3 regions of the Allobosea sp. 01N443 genome follow, and region 1 is predicted to be linked to each of the others. Evidence: predicted binding sites of a transcription regulator. Region 1 holds the regulator's gene; each other region holds the start of a gene.
The links. The regulator LexA, encoded in region 1, represses DNA repair genes until DNA is damaged. The targets are predictions, from matches to a motif close to TGTTCNNNNTGTGTTCNG.
Positions count from the first base shown of each region.

Region 2: AC1DRP_RS21890 (ATP-dependent helicase) is a predicted target of LexA. The motif match lies at 3,086-3,103, and genes of this name have one in related genera.
Region 3: parE (DNA topoisomerase IV subunit B) is a predicted target of LexA. The motif match lies at 3,138-3,155, and genes of this name have one in related genera.

Region 1 covers NZ_JBFTRC010000152.1:166-4,143, forward strand. Annotated here, with positions in the region: partial or broken gene AC1DRP_RS27075 (indole-3-glycerol phosphate synthase TrpC) at 1-206, shown strand, start outside; gene moaC (cyclic pyranopterin monophosphate synthase MoaC) at 203-691, shown strand; gene AC1DRP_RS27085 (molybdopterin molybdotransferase MoeA) at 688-1,899, shown strand; gene lexA (transcriptional repressor LexA) at 1,981-2,685, shown strand; gene AC1DRP_RS27095 (ComEC/Rec2 family competence protein) at 2,679-3,978, opposite strand, start outside.
Region 2 covers NZ_JBFTRC010000097.1:13,548-20,305, reverse strand. Annotated here, with positions in the region: partial or broken gene AC1DRP_RS21900 (50S ribosomal protein L11 methyltransferase) at 1-94, opposite strand, end outside; gene AC1DRP_RS21895 (GNAT family N-acetyltransferase) at 126-572, opposite strand; gene AC1DRP_RS21890 (ATP-dependent helicase) at 695-3,070, opposite strand; gene AC1DRP_RS21885 (acyl-CoA dehydrogenase family protein) at 3,189-4,844, shown strand; gene msrB (peptide-methionine (R)-S-oxide reductase MsrB) at 4,901-5,341, opposite strand; gene AC1DRP_RS21875 (BtaA family protein) at 5,503-6,753, shown strand; gene AC1DRP_RS21870 (class I SAM-dependent methyltransferase) at 6,750-6,758, shown strand, end outside.
Region 3 covers NZ_JBFTRC010000154.1:5,534-13,715, forward strand. Annotated here, with positions in the region: gene AC1DRP_RS27265 (TIGR03808 family TAT-translocated repetitive protein) at 1-382, opposite strand, end outside; gene AC1DRP_RS27270 (FkbM family methyltransferase) at 575-1,441, shown strand; gene AC1DRP_RS27275 (glycosyltransferase) at 1,511-2,659, shown strand; gene AC1DRP_RS27280 (hypothetical protein) at 2,715-2,915, opposite strand; gene parE (DNA topoisomerase IV subunit B) at 3,251-5,344, shown strand; gene AC1DRP_RS27290 (LysR family transcriptional regulator) at 5,549-6,475, shown strand; gene AC1DRP_RS27295 (hypothetical protein) at 6,550-6,813, shown strand; gene AC1DRP_RS27300 (alpha/beta fold hydrolase) at 6,817-7,512, opposite strand; gene AC1DRP_RS27305 (DEAD/DEAH box helicase) at 7,675-8,182, shown strand, end outside.

The sequences.
Region 1 (3,978 bases):
TCGCCGTCACCGAGAGACTTGCTCCGCGCGTCCCCGCGGACCGCATCATCGTTGGCGAGAGCGGCATCTTCAGCCATGCCGACATCGCACGGTTGCAGCGCGCCGGCGTCAACACCTTCCTCGTCGGCGAGAGCCTGATGCGGCAGGACGATGTCGCCGCTGCCACCCGTGATCTCCTGACCGGTTCTGCGCGCAGCGCAGCATGAGCAAGCTCAGCCATCTCGACGCCAGCGGCCAGGCCCATATGGTCGATGTCGGCGACAAGGAGGAGACCTCGCGCATCGCTGTCGCCGAGGGCTGTGTCGTCATGCAGCCCGGGACTCTGGCGATCGTGCGCGATGGCGACGCCAAGAAAGGCGACGTACTTGGCACGGCGCGCCTGGCTGGAATCATGGCCGCTAAGCGCACGCATGAACTGATCCCGCTCTGTCACCCCCTGCTGATCAGCAAGATCAGCGTCGACCTCACCCTGGACGAGACATTGCCCGGGGTGCGCGTGAGCGCTGAGGTCAAGATGAAGGGACAGACCGGCGTCGAGATGGAGGCGTTGACCGCTGTCGGCGTCGCCTGCCTCACAGTTTACGACATGGTCAAGGCGGTCGACCGGGCGATGCGGATCGAAGGCATCAGGCTCGTCCACAAGTCAGGTGGAAAATCCGGCACTTTCGATCTCCCGGAAACTGCGCGATGAGCCTCACGCCCGTCCCCGTCGCCCTGAAGGCGCTGATCGACAGCGTTCCGGCACCGACACCATCAGAAACCCTGCCACTCGCACATTGCGTAGGGCGCGTGCTCGCCGCCGACCTGCAGGCGCTTCGGACCCAGCCCCCCTTTGCCAACTCCGCAATGGACGGATACGCCGTTCGCGCAGATGATATTGCGCCGGCAAATGAATTGCGTGTCATCGGCGAATCGGCTGCCGGTCGTTCCTTCTCAGGGATGGTCCGCTCCAATGAGGCTGTTCGCATCTTCACCGGTGCTCCGATTCCGGAGGGCGCCGATACGATCCTGATTCAGGAGAATGCGGACGGCGTCGGCACTGCGACGATCCGCGTGCGCGAGGGCGCCGAGCGCGGCAAGTTCGTTCGTCAGGCAGGATTGGACTTCTGCGAGGGCGAGGTGTTGCTTCTCGCCGGCAGCCGGCTCGACAGTGCGAGCCTCGGCCTCGCGGCAGCCATGGGCCACCCCATGCTCACGGTGCGTCGCAAGCCACTGGTCGCGATCCTCGCGACCGGCGACGAACTGGTCCAGCCCGGCGAGCCGGTTGGACCCGACCAGATCGTCGCGTCCAACAGTTTTGCGCTCGCCGCGCTGGTCGAGCAGGCCGGCGGCACGGCGCTCGATCTCGGGATTGCCCGCGATGATCATGCCGATCTCGCCGACAAGATTGGCCAGGCACGGAAGGCCGATGCCGATGTGCTGATCACCCTCGGAGGAGCCTCGGTAGGTGAGCACGATCTCGTCCAGGCAGCGTTGATCGGTCAAGGCATGGCGCTCGGCTTCTGGAAGATCGCCATGCGGCCGGGCAAGCCGATGATGATGGGCCGCCTCGGCCGCATGGTCGCGCTCGGCCTACCCGGAAACCCCGTCTCGTCCATCGTCTGCGGGCATCTCTTCGTCGTGCCCCTGCTCAGGACCCTCCTGGGCGTACCGGAACCGGAGCGCGATCTGAGTGAGCCTGCAATCGTCGGAAGAAATTTGCYGGCAAATGATGAGCGGCGGGACTATATGAGGTCGGAACTGACGCTCACTCCGGAAGGATGGCTGGCAACGCCCTTCGCCAAGCAGGATTCATCGATGCTGGCCACTCTTGCCCGCGCCGACGCGCTACTCATTCGCGAATCGTTTGCTGCGCCGGCAAACAAAGGCGACAACTGCCGGATCATCCGCCTACGCTGAGCGCGCTTGCGGAACACAACGCGAACCTGTATGGTGTTCGTGCTTTGTTTCGATTCCATACAAAGAGCGCCGGCGGGAACCATGCTGACACGCAAACAGTTCGAACTGCTTCGTTTCATCCAGGAACGCCTGCGCGAGACAGGGGTGCCCCCCTCCTTCGACGAGATGAAGGACGCGCTCGATCTGCGCTCCAAGTCCGGTATCCATCGCCTGATCATGGCGCTGGAGGAGCGCGGGTTCATTCGCCGCCTTCCCAATCGAGCCCGAGCGCTGGAGATCATAAAGCTGCCCGAAGGGGCCGGCGGCCCTCAGGCGACGCGCGGACGGTTCAGCCCCTCCGTCGTCCAAGGGGGGCTTGGCAAGGTCCGGCCGATCGCACCGCCCCCGGACGAAGATGTGCGCTCCACGGTTGCGATTCCGGTCATGGGGCGGATTGCCGCCGGTACACCGATTTCCGCCATCCAGAGCCGCAGCCATACCGTGGCACTGCCTGCCGACATGCTTGGCCCCGGTGAACATTTTGCCCTCGAGGTTCGCGGCGACTCGATGGTGGAAGCCGGCATTCTCGACGGCGATACGGTGGTGATCAAGCGTCAGGACACGGCCAATACCGGGGATATCRTCGTGGCTCTGATCGATGACGAGGAAGCAACGCTGAAGCGACTGCGCAAGCGCGGCTCCTCGATCGCGCTCGAGGCTGCCAATCCCGCCTATGAGACAAGGGTGCTGGGACCGGACCGCGTCAAGATTCAGGGCCGCCTGGTCAACCTGATGCGGCGCTACTGAAGCGGCTCGTGTTCTTCGACAGCCGCCAGCGGCAAAGCCGGCGTGCTTGCAGGCCGCTCCCGCTTGCGGCTCCAGGGACGATCGACACCATCCTGCTCTGATAGATGGGCGCGCCAGCCGCCCTTGTTGCCGACAAGGGCGGTCGCGCCATCGCGCGACAATGCCCTGCGGTCGATCAGTCGTGCTGCGCACGGAGCGTTCCAYGGAATCGGCGTGATGACGAGATCGGCGCGCCGACAGTCCTCGACGATGGCCAGGCGATCACGTGCAAAGGCAACGCTTCGTCCATCCTTGCTGCGGACGACACAACCCAACGTGTCGCAGGTCGCGCCTTCCCGCAGGCTGTTGTCGTCAGTCCGGCGATTATCGCCATCTGCGTTCAGCCATTGCTGCAGCACGAAGCGGCTCGGTTGCCCCGCCAGGATCATGCGACCATCGCCCCCGCGGACCAGGATCCCGGAACCATCGCGTTCGATCAGGATGTCGGGCCTGTCGGGCTTCGCTGCCACGAGCAGTCCCGCGATCAGGGGGGCGACGGCCAGGAAGCGCAGCGGTGTCGTCCAGAGCGTGATCCAGAGAAGCGCGGCGGCAAAGCATGCGAGCGCCGCGGCCCCGAATGCAGGAATGATCACCGCGGAGTGGTCGAATCCCGCAACCCAGCGCGCGGATTGCAGCACATAGTCCGAAGCGACTCCCATGAGCGCCCAAGCCGGCCAATCCAGGCCGAAGGGATAGGCGAGCACGCCGAAGACAGCGGCAGGCATGACGATCAGGGAAACGAAGGGCAAGGCGAGCGCATTGCCGAGCAGACCGAAGGGGTTGAAGGTCTGGAAGTGATAGGCACCGAACGGTGCGGTTGCGACCGTCGCCAGCACGGTCGTGACCGTGAGCCCGACCACCGCGATCCAGATCGGCCGTAGCGGCCAAGGCAGGTTCGCCGGCGCCTCGGAGTGGCCGCGATCCTCCCAGCGCTCGGCAAAGGCGATCAGCGCCGCGACAGCGCCAAAGGACATCTGGAAGCTTGGACCAAGCAGCGCGTCAGGCTCGCGCAGCAGAACGATCATCGCAGCGAGAGCCAGATTGCGCATGCTGAGCGCCGGGCGATCGACGAGAATCGCACCGAGCATGACCAATGTCATGATCAGCGAGCGCACCGTCGCGACCTCGGCTCCCGAGAAGATGCAATAAGCCGTGGCGCCGAGCATCGCGGCCAGGGCGGCGAGTTTCTTTATGGGCCAGCGCAATGCCAGCGTTTGCGATAGCGCCAGCAGGCCACGGACCAGGCCGAAGATC
Region 2 (6,758 bases), on a different contig from region 1:
CGCCGAGCAGTTCCGTCAGCGCGCGCGCCTTGTCGCCGCTGGTTGAGAGTTCGAGCACGGTCGCGACCGTGGCTGGGAGAAGACCTTCACGCATGCGGGCGGGATAGCAGGGGCGGGGGCGGATGTCATGCGCCGTCGGCAGGGGCGGCGAGGTCCTTGGTCATGAAATAGCGGGTCGCTCCGGGCGGTTCGAGCGCGATCTCACCGAAGACGCACCAGCCAAAGCGCTTGTAGAAGTCCGGCGCCTGGAAGCTGAGTGTGTACAGCACCGCCTTGCGGCAACCTCGGCGAAAACCCTCGGCCTCTGCCATCTGCAGAATGCGGGTGCCGAGGCCCGACCCGCGCTGGGTCTTGGGCACATAGAACAGGTCGATGAACAGCAGGCCGAGCGAGGTGCGACCGAGCAGGCCGCCAATCAGTTCATCACTCCTGCTGTCCTTGATGGTGATCGTCAGTGGCCTGTGGTCGCTGACGCCGCCCATCTCGACATTGTAGTCCCGCAGGCCCTGCGAGATCACCGCGTGGAGATCGGGATTGGCGGTGTCGGTCAGATTGACCGCGACGTCGGGCATCGTGCTGATCCTGCTGGCTTGGAGCCGGCATTCCTGCGGAACCGGCCTGGGGCAATCCGGGCCTGCATAACCGCTTCGGCGATGCTCTGCATCGGCGCGCCGGACATGACGGCTGCGCTTGCTCAGCCCGCCTTCTGCACGAACGAGTCCAGCACCATCTTCCGGCCCGCCTTGTCGAAATCGACGGTCAGCTTGTTACCGTCGACGCTCGCGACGGAGCCCGGGCCGAACTTGATATGGAAGACACGGGCGCCGGCATCGAAAGCGGAGCTGCCGGTCGATTTCGCCGTCAACTCGCCCTCGATCAGCACCGGGCCGCGCTGGCGGCCCGAGCCCGAGCCACCCTGGCCGAAACCGCGGCCGCTGTTGTCCGAGAAGCCTGAGCCGCCGCCGTTCCGCGCACGATTCTCCTGAGCGCGCTGCCAGCCTGGTGTCTGGTATGAGGAGCCGAAGCTTTCCATGCGGTCGAAGCGCGAGGCGCCGTAGCCGCCCTGGCTATAGGTACACGGCGCCTGCACGACCTCGACATGCTCCTCCGGCAACTCGTCGATGAAGCGGCTCGGCAGGCTCGATTGCCAGAGGCCGTGAATCCGACGGTTCGAGGCGAAGAGGAGCTTCAGGCGCTTGCGGGCCCGGGTCAGGCCGACATGGGCGAGGCGGCGCTCTTCTTCCAGCCCGGCGCGGCCGCTTTCGTCGAGCGCGCGCTGGTTCGGGAACAGGCCTTCCTCCCAGCCGGGCAGGAAGACAGTATCGAATTCGAGCCCCTTGGCCGCGTGCAGTGTCATGATGCTGACGCGCGCCCCGGCCTCGCCACCATCGGCATCCATCACCAGCGAGACGTGCTCAAGGAAGGCCGGCAGGTCTGGGAACTCGTCCAGAGAGCGCACCAGTTCCTTGAGGTTCTCGAGGCGGCCGGCGGCATCGGCCGAGCGATCCTTCTGCCACATCTCGGTATAGCCGGATTCCTCCAGCACCTGCTCGGCAAGCTCGCCCTGCTTCATGTGTTCGGCCTTGGTCGACCAGCGGGCAAAGGCCTCGACCAGTTCGCGCAGCGCGGTGCGGGCCTTCGGCTTCAGTTCCTCGGTCTCGACCACGGCACGGGCCGATTGCAGCAGCGACAGGCCGGTTGCCCGGGCGTGGTTGTGCAGAAGCTGGACCGTCGCGTCGCCCAGCCCGCGCTTCGGCACATTGACGATGCGCTCGAAGGCGAGATCATCGGTCTGGCTCACCACGCAGCGCAGATAGGCCATGGCGTCGCGGATTTCGGCCCGCTCATAGAAGCGTGGGCCGCCGATGACGCGATAGGGCACGCCGACATGGACGAAGCGCTCCTCGATCTCGCGCATCTGGGCGGAGATGCGGACGAGGATGGCGACCTCGGCAAGGTTTTCGCCCTTGCTCTGCATCGCCTCGATCTCGTCGCTGATCAGGCGGGCTTCCTCCTGGCTGTCCCAGGCGCCGGTGATCGTGACCTTCTCCCCGGCTTCGTCCTCAGTGCGCAATGTCTTGCCGAGCCGGCCTTCGTTGCGGGCAATCAGTTTTGAGGCGGTGGRGAGGATATGCCCGGTCGAGCGGTAGTTCCGTTCCAGCCTGACCACGACCGCGCCGGGAAAATCGTGCTCGAAGCGCAGGATGTTGTCGACCTCGGCGCCGCGCCAGCCATAGATCGACTGGTCGTCGTCGCCGACGCAGGCGATGTTGCGCCGGCCCTGCGCCAGCAGGCGCAGCCAGAGATACTGGGCGGTGTTGGTGTCCTGATATTCGTCGACCAGGATGTAGCGGAAGCGCTCATGATAGGTCGCGAGCACATCGGCATGCTCCCGGAACAGCGTCAGGCAGTGCAGCAGCAGATCGCCGAAATCGACTGCGTTCAGCGTCTTCAGCCGCTCCTGATAGGCGGCATAAAGGGCGCCGCCCTTGCCTCCGGCGAAGACGCCGGCTTCACCCGGCGGCACGTCCTTGGGGGCAAGCCCGCGGTTCTTCCAGCTGTCGATGAAGCCCGCCAGCATGCGGCCGGGCCAGCGCTTCTCGTCGATCCCGGCGGCCGTGATGACCTGCTTCATAAGGCGAATCTGGTCGTCGGTATCGAGAATGGTGAAGTCCGAGCGCAGATCGAGGAGCTCGGCATGGCGGCGCAGGATCTTGGCCGAGATCGAGTGGAAGGTGCCGAGCCAGGGCATGCCTTCGGCCACGGGGCCGACGAGGCTTGCGATGCGCTCCTTCATCTCGCGCGCTGCCTTGTTGGTGAAGGTCACCGAGAGGATCTGGGACGGATAGGCGCGGTTGGTGGCGATCAGATGGGCGATGCGCGTGGTCAGCACACGGGTCTTGCCGGTGCCGGCGCCTGCCAGGACCAGAACAGGGCCATCCGTGGCCTCGACCGCTTGCCGCTGCTCCGGGTTGAGGCCTGCCAGATAGCCTGCCGCCGGCTGTGCGGCGGCGCGGGCGGCGAGGCCGCCGGGGCGGGGCAGAGGGGCGGACGTGGTGTGATCGGACAAGGCTTCAGGTCGCTTTGATCGTGATTCGTTCCAGAGGCAATATAGGCTGTCGCGCCGCAGATTGCTGGATAAGGCTGTTGGGCGTTGAATGCTCGCCCGATCGTCAGGACGCGCCGCGATGAATGTGGATATCGCCTCCCGCCATTCCACCCATGAAGTGACGAACCAGGTTCCCATACTGTGCGATTACGACGCCTTCGCGGCTGATCCCGTGTTGCAGGCGGCGGCCACCGCCTTCGATGCAGGCTGGGCCTCGGAGCGCCTGCACGCGGCAGGGCGCATTGTCGGCTCGGCGCAGGTGCAGGACCTGGCGCGACTGGCGAACAGGTTCCCGCCCGAACTCAGGACGCATGACCGGTTCGGCAACCGCATCGACCAGATCGAGTTCCATCCGGCCTGGCACGAATTGATGGGGCTTGCGATCGAGCAGGAGACCCATTCGCTCGCATGGAACAGGCCGGGCCCGGGCGCACAGGTGGCGCGTGCTGCGCTCTCCTATCTCTGGAGTCAGGGCGAAAGCGGCATCTGCTGCCCGATCAGCATGACCTATGCCGCGATCCCGGTCCTGAGGCAGGAACCCGACCTCTGGAGCAAGTGGGGCGCCCTGGTCAGCTCCAACCGCTATGACCGCCGCCAGACGACCGCCTCCGCCAAGACAGGGGCGACCGTCGGCACGGCAATGACCGAGAAGCAGGGAGGCTCTGACCTGCGCCAGACCCAGACCATCGCCGAGGACAATGGCGACGGGACATGGTCCCTGACCGGGCACAAGTGGTTCTTCTCGGTGCCGCATTCCGACCTGTTCCTGACCTTGGCCCGAACCGCCGAGGGCATTTCCTGCTTCGTCGTGCCGGGCTGGCTGCCGGACGGCTCGCGCAACGGCGTGGCGATCCAGCGGCTCAAGGACAAATGCGGCAATCGCTCGAATGCCTCGTCCGAGGTCGAATTCCGCGGTGCGATCGGCCAGATGATCGGCGAGCCAGGCCGGGGCCTGCGCACCGGCCTGGCGATGAACCAGGGCTCCCGGCTGGACATTGCGGCGGCGTCGGCCGGGCAGATGCGGCTCGCCGTTTCGCTGGCGGCGCATCACGCGGCCCATCGGCGCGCCTTCCAGCGCGGGCTGATCGATCAGCCGATCATGCAGAACGTGCTGGCCGATCTTGCGATCGAGGCCGAGGCTGCAGCCTGGCTCGCCTTTCGGCTGTTTGCGGCGCTCGACCGTCAGGAAACGAGCGAGAGCGACCGGTTGCTGGCGCGGATCGGCGCGCCGATTGCGAAATACTGGGTCTCGAAGCGCGCGCCGGCGGTGGTGGTCGAGGCGCTGGAATGCCATGGCGGCAACGGCTTTATCGAGGAAAACCCCATGGCCCGGCTCTATCGGGAGGCGCCGCTCAACAGCGTCTGGGAGGGCTCGGGCAACGTCATTTGTCTCGATGTGCTGCGCTCGCTGGAGCGAGAGCCGGGCTCTCTCGTGGCGCTGATCGAGGAGATGCGACGCGCGGCCGGCGCCGACAATCGCTTTGATGCGCATTTGAGCGCGCTGGAGTCGGAGATACCCACTTTGGTGCGAAGCGAAGGACAGGCGCGGCGGCTGGTCGAGCGGCTGGCGCTGGCGCTGCAGGCCTCGTTGCTGCTGCGCCACGCACCTCACATGGTCGCAGACGCCTTCATCGCGACGCGGCTCGAGGGGCGCTGGTCGGGCCATTTCGGCGATCTGCCGGCGTCCGTGGATGCTGCCGCGCTGGCGCATCGGGCCGTCCCGGCGGTGGAATAGCACTCACGCGTTTGCGCGGCCGCCCTCCCGAAGGGGAGCGCGGCCGGCCGACTGGCTCAGGCCTCGGCCGGAGCGAAATCCATCGCCACGCCATTGATGCAGTAGCGCAGTCCGGTCGGTGGCGGGCCGTCAGGGAAGACATGGCCGAGATGGCCGCCGCAGCGGGCGCAATGCACCTCGGTGCGCTGCATCATGTAGCTATTGTCCTCGCTGATACCGACCGCACCCTCCAGTGGCTGGTCGAAGCTCGGCCAGCCCGTGCCGCTCTCGAATTTCTTGCCGGACTGGAACAAGGGGTTGCCGCAACCGGCGCAGGTGAACCGCCCGGCGCGCTTCTCGAAATTCAAGGCGCAGGAGCCGGCGCGCTCGGTGCCATGCCCGCGCAGCACGTGGTACTGCTCCGGGGTCAGGCGGCGGCGCCACTCCTCGTCGGTCAACTGGAATTCGAACTCACCGGCTTCCCTGACCTTGCCGCCGAACAGTCCGGACAGTCCCATCGTCATTCTCCCGTTCAAAGGTTTCGGGCGGAATATGGGGATGATTGCGCTCCACGTCAGCCCGCCCTCACGGATAGCTGATCCGCAAGGCGCGTCACCCAACCGTCACGCGACTCCTCTAGTCGGCTCGCCATCACAACGGACCGCGCGAGGAACGAAGAATGCAGACGGCGCGTACGGTTCGGCGGGAAACCACAATGGGCCTGACCACGGCGGTGCATCGCAGCAAGCCGCTGTCGCGGGCGGGGATGTTGGAGCGCCTGTTCACCCTGGCCTTTTCCGGGCTCGTCTATCCGCAGATCTGGGAAGACCCGGTCGTCGACATGGAGGCACTGGACCTGCGCCCCGATGATCATGTCGTGGCAATCGCGTCCGGCTCCTGCAACATCCTGTCCTATCTCACCGCCAACCCGGCGAAGATCAGCGCTGTCGATCTGAATGGCGCCCATATCGCGCTCGGCAAGCTCAAGCTCGCCGCACTCGACAGCCTGGCAGGCCATGAGCAGTTCCTGCGCTTTTTCGGCGAGGCGCAATCGCAGGCGAATATCGCGCTCTATGACGCCGAGATCGCGCCACGCCTCGATGCCGTCTCTCGCAGCTACTGGGAAGGCCGCAGCCTGAGCGGGCGCCGGCGCATCCAGGTCTTTGCCCGCAATTTCTACCGGTACGGCCTGCTCGGCCGTTTCATCGGGGCTGGACATCTCCTTGGCCGTACGCTCGGCTGCGATCCGCGCGTGATGCTGCAGGCTCGCGACATGGCCGAGCAGCGCGCCCTGTTCGACAGGCATATCGCTCCCGTCTTCGACAAGCCCCTGGTGCGTTGGCTGGTGCGCCAGCCGGCCTCGCTCTATGGGCTGGGCATCCCGCCGGCCCAGTACAAGGCCCTCGCGGCTGACGGCGACGCCGGGATACGCGGCGTGCTCCGGCGCCGGCTTGAAAGGCTGGCCTGCGGCTTCGACCTGAAGTCGAACTATTTTGCCCGGCAGGCCTTTGGACGGGGCTATGCGACGGACGAGAACGCATCCTTGCCGCCCTATCTTGAAAGCCGGAATTTCGCGGCCGTTCGAGAGCGGGCGGGCCACGTCGCCTATCACCAGAGCGCGATCACGGCCTTTCTCGAGAGCCAGCCTGCGAAGAGCTGCGATGCCTATGTGCTGCTCGATGCTCAGGACTGGATGAATGATGCGGATCTCACGGCGCTCTGGACGCAGATCACGCGCACGGCGCGACCCGGCGCCCGCGTAATCTTCCGGACGGCTGCCGATGAGCGGCTGCTGCCGGGCCGGGTGCCGGCCTCGATTCTCGCGCAATGGCGCTATGAGGAAGCACGCAGCCGCGAGCTTGGAGCGCGCGATCGCTCGTCGATCTATGGCGCCTTCCATCTCCATGTGCTGCAGGGGGCGGTGGCATGAGCGCT
Region 3 (8,182 bases), on a different contig from region 1:
CGTCCTGGGCATTGCCGGCGATTGCGATGAAGGCCGGGCGCTGAGAGACATAGTCTGTCAAGGCCCGGTTCTGGCCGTCGAAGAAAATCCCCTCGAAGCGAACCTGGTTCTGCCCTTCGATCCGAAGGAATGTATTCGCTCCTGTGAAACGCAGGACGACCGAGCTGGGCATGGCGCGAACCTGCAACGGCTTGCCGCCGCCATTCGTCGGCAGGACCGTGACGGTGCCCGAGTCATAAACACCGGGCTGAAAGAAGAGAGGCCTCCCCTGATTGCGGGCGTAGTCGAATACGGATTGGAGGTCGGTGAATGTAGTCCAGCCGGAACTCGCTGCGGCGGTGCGGGCAACCACAGCGTCGTCGAACAGGGCGTAGGATGGCATCGAATATCTCCATATCGAACATAACGAGAACGATATGGGTCAGTATTCCTATCCACGTCAAATGCACCGTGCATAACTCACGATGTCCGAGCGTAGGTGCGGCCGGGGACAGCGATGCACGGGCCCATTAAGCGTTCGGTAGAGGATTGGGGCTATGCGTCGCGATCCATGCCGTTAGGGGAGATTGCGGCGATGCTGCCGATCAAGGAAGGGCGTCTGACATATGCCGTTCAGCGCGCGCATGACCTTCTGATCAAGAAGCTCGTCCCAAGCAGCAGAAAACACCTTCCGCCCCATCCTCGGATTGCGGTGATCCCAACGGACTATCTCGGCATCTCGATCATTGGAAATGGGGTGTATGAACGTCGCGAGATCGCGTTCCTCAAAGCCCTCTTCAAAGAGAGGAACCTCGGCTCATGCATCTTCCTGGATATCGGCGCGAATATAGGAAATCATTCCATAAACTTCGCAGATTCGTTCGAGGAAGTGATATCGTTCGAACCCAATCCTCCTATCGCCTCGCTGTTGAAGACGAACGTCGTGCTTTCGCAAACGGGCAACATTCGCGTTCATGAAGTCGGCCTCGGCCAAGCAGATGCCGAGTTGAGGTTTTCCTTGCTTGAGCAGGGAAACGATGGGAGCGGCAGCTTCGCGTCTGGGCAGGGAGACCTTGTGCTGCCAGTCCGCCGGGGCGACGCATTCCTAGCTCAACGAGAGCCGGCAATTGCATCGGGTGCGAAGCGGGTCGGGTTTGTCAAATGCGACGTCGAGGGGTTCGAGGCAGATGTATTTGCGGGCCTACGGCAAACCTTCTCATCTCATCGCCCGATCGTTGCATTCGAGAGCAACGATAGCACCGCGGGCGAGGGAGCATGGGCCGAACTGAAGGCTGCTGGCTACGACACCCTGTACTCTCTGCGCGAAACTGGAGATCACCGGGGCAAGCTTGCTCAGGAGCTGAGCCGACTGACATTCGGCTATTCCTGCTGGCTCGAGGAAGTTGCCAAGGTTCCGATACGACGCTGCAATCTTGTGGCGAGCTTCGGTTCACTGATCTGAGGTTCAGCCCACGCAGCGCGCCGCCCAGGATAAGTTAACGCCGGTCAAGTGCTCGAATTCAGGACGCGTATGCCTGGCTCCCGTCTCTCTCCCACGCCCTCCGTGATCATCTTCGGCTCGGCCAAACCCGTCACCTGCGCGGTGATGGACTATGCGCGCCGACTTGCCAACGCCATCAACGCGCAGCGTCCCGGTTTTGCCACCCTTCACACGATAGAGCCCGACCAGCCCGCAGCCTTCGTCCGTGCCATCGCCGGGGCTCTGCGCGAGGACCGGATTGCACATTTTCAGCTTCCTGTCGAAGGCTGGGGGAACGCGATCCTGCCAGGTTCGGCGCTGATGCTGGCGCGGCTCTGGACGCGCAAGGGGGATACCGTCGCGACCTTGCACGAGTGGGCCTCGCTCAACCGGCTGCGCTACCTCTCGATCATCCCCGACATCCTCGCGACCGACGGCTTCATCTTCGTTTCGCAACAGCAGCGCGAGAGCTTTCTCAAGACCCCGCTGGTCGGGCCAAGGAGGAAGCTCGCTGCCCCGGTCATCCCGATCGGCCCGAACATCATGCCGGCCCAGATCGATCCGGAACGTGTCGTCGAGGAGCGGACGAAAGCACTGGGCAGCGGCACGATGCGAGCCGACATCGTCATCGGCTATTTCGGCGTGCTCTATGCGAGCAAGCGCCCGGACATGCTGCTGCGCGTCGTCAAGGCGCTGCACGAGCGTGGCATCAAGGCGCGGCTCCTAGTCTGTGGTGACTTCCTTTGGGACAAGCCCAGGGATCGCGAGGCCTTCTTTGCCCTCGCGCGCGAGCTCGGCATCATCGACTGGCTCGACTTTCGCGGCCGCATCGACGACGAGGGCGAGTTGATGGCAACGCTTTCGGCGGCTGATGTCTTCCTGCTGCCTTTCACCGACGGCATCAGCACGCGCCGCGGCAGCTTCCAAGCCGTCAGCCAGCTCGCGATCCCGCTGGTCTCGACCGAAGCCGAGCGTCGGGACGAGTTCGACCTGTCGCCCTCCCTGAAGACCAAGATCGATAGTCCAGCGACAGTGCTTTGCCCGGTCGATGCGGCACCTGAAGAATTCGCCGACGCCATCATCGCCGCCCAGCTTCACAGGGCGGACGCGATTGGTGTCGATCTTTCCGCCTCATGGGATGAGGCGGCGCGGAGGCATCTCGCCTTCTACGACCGGCTGATCGCCGATCGTCGGGACTGACAGGCGACCGACGCTGCACTCCGCCCGCGTTTAAGCCTGTCGGTTGGCGTCCGCCTCAGCGCAAGGCGAGCGCCACGACGCCGATCAGCGCAACCGAGGCTGCGAGCCACCACAATTTGCGGCCCTGGCCGGCATCGATCGAGCGGGARCCGGTCAGCAGCGCCATATCCTCGTAACCAAAGGATTCACCGGCAAGGCGCGCGGTGCGCTCGAGCCCGGCCATCTTCATCCCTGGAACCGACGAACGCGCGACCACGACAGCCTCCCAATTTCCCAAGTTTCCGACAGCTGCAGAGCCATTCGCAAGCTGGCGAATCTCGACCCCACCACTCTCGTTCGCGCCGGGTTAATGCGACATGAACCATCCGCCGCGACACCGTATGGCATGCTCGCGTGACACCGCTGCGACGCTCGCTCGGCTGAGGGTTCGGTGCACAGCAAGGGGTGGAGCGACGATTCTCCTGCTTGTTCGGRGYGATGTTCGTTATATGTCTGGGGAACAATCGTTGCGGCTGGCTTGAGTGCCGGCCCTGGCGACGTCCCGGATGCGCTATTCTATCAGCGCTGCGAATCAGGTGATCGGCGAACGAAATGACGGAGAATGGCGATCTTTTCGGTGAGGGCAGCGGCGAGCAGCCGCAGCGGGCGCCCGAGCCATCGCCGGTCAAGCGTGATGCGGCCGCCCCGAGCAAGCCTTCGCAGCAATCGGCCTCACCTTCCGTCCCGCGCAACGGCACCTTGTCCGAGGCCGGCTATACCGCGTCCGCCATCGAAGTCCTCGAGGGGCTCGAGCCGGTGCGCCGACGGCCAGGCATGTATATCGGCKGCACCGACGAACGCGCGCTGCATCATCTCTTCGCCGAGGTGATCGACAACGCGATGGACGAGGCGGTCGCCGGCCACGCAACCTTCATCGACGTCGAATTCTTCGAGGACGGTTCGCTGGCCGTCACCGACAACGGGCGCGGGATCCCGATCGATCCGCATCCGAAATTCCCGGACAAGTCGGCGCTCGAAGTCATCATGACAACGCTGCATGCCGGCGGAAAATTCGACTCCAAGGCCTATGAGACCTCGGGCGGCCTGCATGGCGTCGGCGTTTCCGTCGTCAATGCCCTGTCCGACCGGCTCGAGGTCGAAGTCGCGCGCGGCCAGATGCTTTATCGTCAGGTCTTTTCGCGCGGGGCCCCGCAGGGGCCGTTGGAAACCGTCGGACGCGTCGCCAACCGGCGCGGCACGAAGGTGCGTTTTCATCCCGACGCGCAGATCTTTGGCGAGGGGGCCCATTTCTCCCCTGCCCGCCTGTTCCGGATGGCACGCTCGAAGGCCTATCTTTTCGGTGGCGTGGAGATCCGCTGGCGCTGCGCTCCGGCGCTGCTGAAGCCGGAGGGTGACGTCGCGGCGGAGGCCGTCTTCCGCTTTCCCGGAGGCCTGCGCGACTATCTCGGCCGCGAGATCGAGGGCAAGGATCTGGTCGCCGAGCCGATCTTCTCCGGCAAGATCACACGGGATGGCGGCCACGGCTCGCTGGAATGGGCCGTGGCGTGGCTGGCGACCGGCGAAGACGGCTTCAGCTCGTCCTACTGCAACACCATTCCGACGCCCGAAGGCGGCACGCATGAGCAGGGCTTGCGCGTCGCGCTGCTGCGCGGCCTGCGTGACCATGCCGAGCGTATCGGCCAGTCGAAGCGCATGGCGCAAGTGACCTCCGACGACGTCATGGCGACCTGTGCCGCAATGCTGTCGGTCTTCATCCGCGAGCCTGAGTTCCAGGGCCAGACCAAGGACAAGCTTGCGACTCTGGAGGCCGCGCGCATCGTCGAGAACGCAGTGCGCGATGCTTTCGATCACTGGCTCGCCGCCGCGCCGCAGCAGGCACTGAAGCTGCTCGACTGGTCGGTCGACCGGGCCGAGGAACGCCAGCGCCGCCGGCTCGAGAAGGAAGTTTCGCGCAAGACCGCGACGCGCAAGCTTCGGCTACCCGGAAAGCTAGCCGATTGCAGCAGCGCGGGCGCTGCAGGCTCCGAACTGTTCATCGTCGAGGGCGATTCCGCCGGCGGGTCAGCCAAACAGGCGCGCAACCGCGCGACACAGGCGATCCTGCCGCTGCGCGGCAAGATCCTCAACGTTGCCAACGCGACCCGCGAGAAGCTGAACCAGAACCAGCAGCTTGCCGACCTGATCCTGGCACTTGGCTGCGGCATCGGCAGCCAGTTCCGCGAGGATGACCTGCGCTACGAGAAGGTCATCGTGATGACGGACGCCGATGTCGACGGCGCCCATATCGCTTCGCTGCTCGTCACCTTCTTCTGGCGCCAGACGCCGCGCCTGATCGAGAAGGGCCATCTCTACCTTGCCGTGCCGCCGCTCTATCGGCTCCAGCATGGCGGCAAGAGCGTCTATGCCCGCAACGACGCCCATAAGGACGAGCTGATCGCGACCGTGTTCAAGGGCAAGAAGCCGGAGATCAGCCGATTCAAAGGTCTGGGCGAGATGATGCCGGCGCAGCTCAAGGAAACCACGATGGACCCGGCCAAGCGCATCCTGCTCAAGGTCATGGTCGAGCATGAGGCGCGGGACGAGACCTCCGACACCGTCGAGCGGCTGATGGGCAACAAGCCGGAAGCCCGCTTCACCTTCATCCAGGAACGCGCGGCCTTCGCCGGCGAACTGATCGACCTGTGAGGCCGGGGGCGCGGCCAGGATATTCGGGCACGCGCTACCCTCGCATTTTTGTCGGTGAGACCGTCAAAGTCGGCGGGCTGTCAGCCAGGTGTCCCGGCGGCATCTTGCCGACATGCCCAACCGCAATCGCCCGCCCCCGAACACGCCGCATGATGATACCGATGCCAGAACAGGCCCCCATGCTCAGCCATGGCCGATGATCGCATGGGGCAGCCTGCTTCCTCTCCACCTCGACGCCACGCGCTGGTTTCACCCAACTGGGACGACATCGCGATCTTCCACTCCGTCGCGGTCGGTGGGACGCTGGCCGTGGCAGCGGTCGCGCTCGGGCTGAGCGAGGCAACGGTAGCCCGTCGCCTCAAGAGTCTCGAGGCAGAGCTCGGCCTGCCGCTGTTCAGGCGCATGGCGAACCGGCTCGTTCTCACCGAGATCGGCGCAACTCTCGCCGGCGATGCCAGTGACATCGCCAATGCGGTGGAGCGCTTCAGCAACCGGACGCGTGCGGCACGCTCCGCCGATGATGCGCCTGTCCGGGTGACGGCGACGACCTCGATCAGCCTGTTCCTGACCATGCATGCGACGACGATTTCGGCCCAGGCGGGCGGCGTCGAGATCGGCATCATCAGCACGCGAGACCGGCTCGACCTGGCTCGCGGGGATGCCGATATTGCAATCCGGATGCGCCGCCCCCCGCAGGAGAGCGGCTATTTCAGCCAGAAGATCGGTCGACTGGTGCAGGCGCTCTATGCGCGCCGCGATGTCGATCCTCTGACGGCGCCCATCATTTCGGTCAGCCGTGACGTCTCCTCCCGTATCGAGGAGCACATCCTGAACTGGGCCAATGGGCGCCCGATCGCGGCCCGCGTCGGAGATTCAGCCGCGCGCTATGAGAGCATTCGCTCGGCGGGCGCCGTTTCGATGGCGCCGTGCTTCATGGCCGATTTCGACGACGCGCTGATCCGCCTCGCGCCGCCACCGGACGAAACTGCCGACGAGATCTTTCTCGTCTCGCACGAGGTCCCCCGCCAGCGTCCGGCCGTGATGGCCGTGCTGCGGGCGCTGCAGACACTCTTTCGAGCAAACAGGACACGCTTGAATGGCATTCTGACGACCCCGGCAAGCATTCGCTAACCAAGCTTTTACTGGCGCGCGCGCAAAATGCTCATCAAGGGGCGGCATTGCGCCCCAACGATGCGGAGCGCCCCATGCGGGTCATCAAACTCTTCTTGAAAAACGAGCGCGGCAGCATGGTCGCGGATGTTGCCAAGGCTGGCGCGGCGATCGCCTTCCTTTCGGTCATCGCCGTCAATTTCGTTTCCACCCAGACGGCGCAGCATCTCGACACAGAGCGCCTGAGCCAGGTCGCATCCGCAGCCTCCAAGGGCCAGATGATCGATCCGCTCGTCACCGGATCGATCCGCAAGAGCGCAAACGAAACAAGGCTCGACCCCTGCTCCGCTCCGCGCTGAGCGTCAGCCCAGCCAGCTCAGCAGCGCTTCTGTAACCGCCTGTGGCGCTTCCAGTGTCGAGAGATGGCCGCAATCGGGAATGGTGCGCAGCCGCGCATTGCCCCCGATTCCATCGGCGATCTCTCGGGCTTCCGCGACAGGCGTGATCTGGTCCTCCGCGCCAACCAGAATCATTGTCGGCACCGAGATGGCAGCAAGGCCCGGCCGAGAGTCCGGCCGCCCCATGATCGCTCTTTGCTGGCGAACAAACCCTTTTGCACCAATATCTTCTGCCATTTTCCGCACATCGAGGCGCAGTACCTCGTCGGTCAGGCGTTCCGGCGCCACGAGCTTTTGCCAGAGCAAAGTCGTGACATTGTCGAAGGCCCCTTTCTCGGCGAGAGCAATCATCTGCTCACGCGGCGCGTTGGTTTCCGGCGTCGCCGGCTTCGCGCTGGTGTCGAGCAGCGCCAGCCGCGTCACGCGCTCCGGCGCCCGGCGCATGATGTCCAAGGCGATATAGCCACCCATCGACAGACCGCAGAGCGCAAACCGCTCCGGGGCCGCCTCCAGCAGCCGAGCTGTGATGGCGGCCAGGCTATCGTCGCGGGCATGATCGGCGACGAGGACCGGCCGCCCTGGGGCAAGCGCCGGCCATTGCGGTCCATAGAGCGCCGCGGTGCAGCTCAACCCTGGAATCAGCACAAGCGGCTCGTTCATGGCAATCATACCTTCCGTTCTTGCCTAGTTTGTTGACTTTCCCGCGTTATTTCTGCATTGGACAGGGGTCCGAAGGCGCGCAGGAAAGAGAAGTCGCGCCACCGTCGCGGTTGATAGGTCGTCCCGCCACGTGTCACCGACCCTGAAGAAGCGCAACTCTCGATGTCTTTTGCCGAACTCGGCCTCAGCGATAAAGTTCTGACGGCGGTCACATCCGCAGGCTATTCCACGCCTACCCCCATCCAGGCTCAGGCCATTCCCCATGTGCTCGCGCGCCGCGATGTGCTCGGCATTGCGCAGACGGGCACGGGCAAGACCGCCGCCTTCACCTTGCCGATGCTCACCATTCTGGAGAATGGCCGGGCCAGGGCGCGGATGCCCCGCACGCTGATCCTGGAACCGACCCGCGAGCTTGCCGCGCAGGTCGAGGAGAATTTCTCGCGTTACGGCGTCAACCAGAAGCTCTCGGTCGCGCTGCTGATCGGCGGCGTCTCCTTCGGCGATCAGGACGCCAAGATCACCCGCGGCGTTGACGTACTGATCGCGACGCCTGGGCGCCTGCTCGATCACGTGGAGCGCGGCAAGTTGCTGCTGACCGGCGTCGAATTGCTAGTCATCGACGAAGCGGATCGCATGCTCGACATGGGCTTCATCCCCGACATCGAGCGCG